Linked DNA regions of Desulfatitalea tepidiphila. The protein of the gene in region 1 interacts with the protein of each later gene in a pairwise test. Links are inferred from orthologs where the notes say so. Each region holds a gene or a part of one and is shown in the gene's direction. Other genes may lie near its edges.

Region 1 (2,978 bases):
AGAGTTGGCATGTCTCGATCGATTTCTCGATACATCGGTCGATTTGTTGCGACCCAACGGACGGATGTGCATCCTTTCGTTTCACAGCCTGGAGGATCGCATGGTCAAGCAGCGCTTCCGGCAATGGGCCGATCCGTGCACCTGTCCTCCGGATCTGCCGCGGTGTGTTTGCGGGGCCCGGCCCCAGGTGCGATTGATCACCAAAAAGGTGGTGCGTCCGTCCCAGGAGGAAATATCGCGGAACCCCATGGCCCGCAGCACGCGATTGCGTTGCGCGGAGCGGATCGATTGAGGGTGAAAAGGTAACATATGCCGGCAAGAGCCCCCCAAACCGAAAGACGGATGAAGAGCCGTACCGGCGTGATCGGGGTGGCGATGCTGACGATTTTTCTGGGAGAGCTGCTGCTTTACACATGGTGTCGCGTGGAGTGCGTACAGACCGGGTATGTCATCACCGCTGAGCGTCGTAAACAAAAGGAGCTTCAGCTGCTGCAAAACAGTTTGAAGATTGAACTGGCCCATTTAAAAGCACCGGAACACGTTTCGCGTGTTGCGCGTGAACGGCTGGCCCTGGCCGTTCCGGAGCCCGGACAGATCGTCGTGGTGCCTTTACATGAAGATTAAGAAGCCCAAAAATTTCAGAGCGGCCCTGGTTTGCACGCTTTTCATGTTCTGGTTGACCGTTGTAGGCGCCAGGTCGGCCTATTTGCAGATTCACAAAGGGAGTTGGCTTTCGGACAAGGCGGCCGGGCAGTACGAGCGTGAGTTGACCCTCAGGGGAAAACGGGGTGCCATTTACGATCGCCGTCACGAAGCCATGGCGGTGAGCATCGAGACCACGTCGGTGGCGGTGAATCCCACCTTGCTGGCCAACAGAGAACAGGCGGCGGTCAAGCTGGCCAAGGCGCTGCATCTGAAATCCAGCGCGGTGCGTAAACAACTGGCCGGCAAACGCTCCTTCGCCTGGATCAAGCGTCAGGCCACCCCCAAGGAGGTCGCGGCGGTCAAGAAACTGGGATTGCCGGGCATCGCCTTGTTGCCGGAGCATAGCCGTTTTTATCCCAACACCACCCTGGCGGCCCAGGTTCTTGGTTTCACGGGCATCGACGGTCAAGGGCTGGAAGGCCTCGAATTCTACTACAATGAAGAACTCAAGGGTGAGGCCAACACCGTTAAAATCTTGAAGGATGCCCTGGGGCGAGGATTCGACGCCGATCAATGGGCCGCAGGGCAGCAGGCCGGTCAAAATTTGATTTTGACCATCGATCGCCAGGTGCAATTTATTGCCGAAAGCGCGCTTGCCGAAGCCGTGACCCAATCCAAGGCCCGGTCGGGCATCGCTTTGGTGATGGAGACCCAGACCGGGGCCATGCTGGCCATTGCCCATTATCCGTTTTTCAATCCCAATGCCTTTGGTCGTTCCGATCGCAAGACATGGCGGAACCGGGCGATCACCGATCCCTTCGAGCCGGGTTCGACCATGAAGATTTTCAGCGCTGCGGCGGCCCTTGAAAGCGGCCAGAGCGGCCCTGCTTCCATTTTTTTCTGCGAAAACGGCGCTTATGTGATTGGGGGGCACACGCTGCATGACACCAAGCCTCATGGATGGCTTTCTTTGCAGCAAATCGTAAAATATTCCAGCAACATCGGGACGGTCAAGGTGGCCGAGCAGCTCGGTGCCCGCCGGCTGCACGAATCGTTGCACGGATTTGGTTTCGGACAGCGCACCGGGATCGATTTCCCGGGGGAATCCTCGGGCAGTCTGTCCAATTACAAACGATGGACCACGGTGGATACCGGCGCCATCTCCTTTGGCCAGGGCATCTCGGTCACAGCCATGCAGCTCATCGCCTCGGCAGGCGCTCTGGCCAACGATGGTTTAATGATGCAGCCCCATGTGGTCCAGGCCGTTACCGATGCCAACGGCCGACCGGTGCGGACCGTGACACCCAAGGCCGTGCGGCAGGTGGTTTCGGCTCAGACCGCGGTGACCGTGCGACGCATCATGCGCAGCGTGATTACCGAGGGCGGTACGGGGGTCAAGGCCGCGGTGGCCGGCTACGAAGTGTGCGGGAAAACCGGTACCGCGCAGAAGATCGATGCCCAGGGGAAATACTCCCGAGAGCTCTACACGGCGTCGTTCATCGGGTTCGCCCCTACTCAGCGACCGTTGATCGCGGTTCTCGTGGTCGTGGACGAACCCAAGGAAGATGTCCACGGCGGATCGGTCGCCGCTCCGGCATTTGCGCGGATCGTCAAGGAGACCATGGGCTATCTGAACGTGGTGCCATCGCCCGATTGGGAGAAGTTGAGGGTTTCCAGGGACGTCAAGGTAAGCGGATGAAATTGGCGCGTCTTATACATGCGGTGGAGGTCGACGGCGGCGGTATAGACTTGACCGCCGGCGAGGCGGCAGTGCTGTCCGTCCACGGCGAGCGGCCGGTGAGCGGTCTTTTTTATCGCGCGCAAGAGGTACAACCGGGTGGGGTGTTTGTCGCCATTAAAGGTTTTTCGGCCGATGGCCATCGCTATATCGACGAGGCCGTTGAGCGCGGTGCCGTGGCCGTGTTTTGCGAGCGTGTCATGCCGGGGCGGGAAAGCGAGAGCATACCGGTCCTCGACGGCCGTAAGGCCATGGCGGCCATGGCCGCGGAATTCTACGGCCACCCGTCGCGACGGATGACGGTGATCGGCATCACCGGCACCAGCGGCAAGACCACCACCAGCTACCTGATAGAGAGCATCCTCAAGACGGCCGGCATGGCCGTAGGGGTCATCGGTACGATCAACTACCGGTTCGGCGGCCACAGCTTCGACAACCCGATCACCACGCCTGAATCCTTGGACCTGCAACGCATTCTGGCGCAGATGGCCGATGCGGGCACCTCTCATGTGGTCATGGAGGTGTCCTCCCACGCCTTGGATCTCCAGCGGATTCACGCCTGCGATGTGGATGTGGCCGTTTTCACCAATCTGTC
Region 2 (2,832 bases), on another replicon or contig:
CGCGACGGCAACGGCATGACCGCCGGTGGAGACTTTCGCCAGGGTATGATGTCCGCCGAGTGGACTGCCGGCGCCATCACCATGGTGCGCAACCTCCGCCGGCATTATCTGCGCGCGGCGGCCGACGGGGCTGCCAAGGCCCAGGCGCGGGTCGCGAGCCTGGACCGCGACGAACGGCAGATGCTGTCCGCCTTGGTGCGCCTGCGCCATGACCGATACGCGAACGAGGCTTTTCCCGGCCGCCCCGACCGCTACGCCCGCCTGATCCGGACCCGATCGAAACCCTATCTCTACGCGAGCCGACGGGCCATGATTCCCTTCGGCTGGTATGCCAATCCCATTCCCAGCACCTGCGCCACGGGTTGGGTCGTGCTCGTCGCCAACCACTACGATCCCTTTGGATATGCGGGCCGTCCCAATTGACACGTTGGTAGGTTTTGACCCCCATTCAGCGCTGAATTCCCTCGGATTGCGTTATGCTCAGGGACGGTTAACTTTCATTTTAAATATCTTTCTTGTGAAGTTAACACGACCTCATTAAAAGGAGAGAAGCCATGAATGTAAACGATTATTGCAAAAATGTGGAACTCGAGCTTGGCGTGTGGAAGGCCCGCCTGTTTGATCTTCAGCGGAAATTTGATAAGCTTCCCGGCGTTGATAAGGATAAGGTGTTGTATCAGTACGGCGATCTGGTTAATATTATCACCGAAATGGAAGATCGATTGTCCGGACTGCGGAACGAGTGCCCCACCGAATGGAGTCCGGTCAAAAAGGAGATCGATGAGGGCACAGTGGATTTGCGTGCCAAGTACGAGGCAACCCTGGAATTCATCGGCAAGGCCGCACCGGTGTCCATCCCCGGCTAACCAGATGTGATAAACGCGTCGCCCGGCAGCCCCCTGATCGGTGATTGGGTGGAACTGCCGGGCAGCTTTTTTTGTCATCTCGAAGATGTTTAAGTCCAAACTCTTCTGGTCCGATTATTTCGAGACGCAGGCACAACGGCAGGGACCCAGCCCCCGGCGGTTCAGGTCCGCGGCCAAGTGGGCGGGTATTGTCGTTTCGGCGTTTGCCGTCGTTCTGTTTTGTGTCATCCTCCTGTTGCGCTGGATGCCGGTGCCCACCAGTGCGTTCATGCTGGGGCACAAGATCAGGGGTAACCCGGTCGCATACCGCTGGGTGCCGCTGAAAAAGATTTCGCCCGCCTTGGCTGTAGCGGTGGTCGCGTCCGAGGACCAGCGTTTTCCCGACCACTGGGGTTTTGATTTCAAGGCCATCTCCGACGCGCTGGAGGATAATCGGCGCAGGTCGACACCCAGGGGGGCCAGCACCATTTCCCAGCAGGTGACCAAGAACCTCTTTCTCTGGTCCGGTCGCAGTTGGGTCCGAAAGGGCATTGAAGCCGGGCTGACGGTGGCCATCGAACTGGTCTGGTCCAAGCGGCGTATTCTGGAGGTCTATCTCAATATCGCCCAGTTCGGACCCGACATCTTCGGGGCCGATGCCGCGGGCCGGCGGTTTTTCGGCTTGCCGCCGTCGCGGCTCAACGGTTACCAGGCCGCCCTTCTGGCCGCGGCCCTGCCCAATCCCGGGACGCATCGCGTCTCGCCGCCAACCCCCTACGTGTCGCAGCGGGCCGCGGATATTCAGGTGGAGGTGCGTCGTTTGGGGGGTGTGGCTTATCTGTCCGCGATCGGGATAGGTGCCCGCTGAGGGCCGGATACATCTCTGTAATTGTCAGCAATTCTAACTGAATGTGATTCACCTTGAAGGGCATGTATTACAGAAGGCGTTTGATAAATAATTCGCATGGCAACGGTTGAAGCAGGCCCGGGTGGGGCAGGTGGCCAGGGCCAAGTCAGCCAGCGGTCGATAGTGCCGGTTGAATGCAAACGGCACTAGCGGCCCAGACTGTTTGAGCGCAGCGAGTTTCTGGGCCGCCCGCCGTGCCTTTTACCGGCACTTGACCGCTTGGCGTGTGGCATCGGCCACCTGTCCCGCCCGGGCCGGATTTGGTGAATGGCATTCAGTTAGAATCCCTCCGTCTTTGTATAGAAACTTGACACCAACGTCATAGTCACATATTCAAAGGACCAACATCGAGGCCTTGGGTGGTTGCAACGGCCACCCATCAACAATGACCTTTAAAGCAGGAGAATTCCCCATGGCAGATTATTTGATCAATATTTTTCTGGATGATGAGAAACGCGGCAAAATCGAAGCGGCCGGGCTGGCGGACAAGATCGTCGAGATCGACGGCAAAAAGGCGGTGCAGGTGGAGATGTCCGCCAAAGAGCAGAAAAAACTGGTCAAGGGTTTCAGCGACCTGGCTTTCGACGCTTCTAATGCCTGCGTACTGCCGGCCGAAGCGGAAGCCAAGCTGGTGGGCATCATCGCTGATATGAAGACCCTGGATGTCATGAAATTCGCCATCATGAAACTGTACAATCCGCTGGCCGGTAAAGCGCCCCGATCTGCCTTGCGCTAATAGACGTCAACGGCGCGGTGTCGCGCCGATCGAGACCTTAAAAAGCCCCGCGCGCTGAATCGCCGCGGGGTTTTTTATGGCTGCGCCCATAACGGAATAGACGCCTTTATTCAAAAAATACATGGAATTGACACGCGTCCGCGATTTTGCAATACATTCTCACCTATAAATCAAGTTCCACTCTCCACGCGCGCCGCACAAGGACGCTGCACAATGACAAAAGAAACGCAAGAGGCATTGGCGCAACTCATCGCGGAATGGCAGGAATCCCCGACAAAAGCCAACGCATCATCTATTGGGTACAAGAATCATGCGGACGAGGAAAACGAGGCGCTGGGACGGTA

What was found. Proteins that work in one complex are often made in the same cells at the same time.
Region 2: the proteins of DFT_RS03640 (region 1) and mtgA interact in binary tests that used the Escherichia coli proteins (3 or more experiments, as listed by UniProt). The link is inferred for Desulfatitalea tepidiphila from one-to-one orthologs.

The regions. Positions count from the first base shown.
Region 1 is NZ_BCAG01000001.1:835,437-838,414, forward strand. It holds DFT_RS03640 (peptidoglycan D,D-transpeptidase FtsI family protein), read left to right. Parts: upstream 1-613; coding sequence 614-2,344; downstream 2,345-2,978. Other genes in the region: rsmH (16S rRNA (cytosine(1402)-N(4))-methyltransferase RsmH), read left to right, coding at 1-292; DFT_RS03635 (cell division protein FtsL), read left to right, coding at 343-624; DFT_RS03645 (UDP-N-acetylmuramoyl-L-alanyl-D-glutamate--2,6-diaminopimelate ligase), read left to right, coding at 2,341-2,978. UniProt on the Escherichia coli protein: Essential cell division protein that catalyzes cross-linking of the peptidoglycan cell wall at the division septum. Required for localization of FtsN.
Region 2 is NZ_BCAG01000005.1:87,875-90,706, reverse strand. It holds mtgA (monofunctional biosynthetic peptidoglycan transglycosylase), read left to right. Parts: upstream 1-951; coding sequence 952-1,713; downstream 1,714-2,832. Other genes in the region: DFT_RS18215 (hypothetical protein), read left to right, coding at 2,702-2,832; DFT_RS18220 (DUF6955 family protein), read left to right, coding at 2,165-2,488; DFT_RS18230 (hypothetical protein), read left to right, coding at 555-866; DFT_RS18235 (hypothetical protein), read left to right, coding at 1-423. UniProt on the Escherichia coli protein: Peptidoglycan polymerase that catalyzes glycan chain elongation from lipid-linked precursors. May play a role in peptidoglycan assembly during cell division in collaboration with other cell division proteins.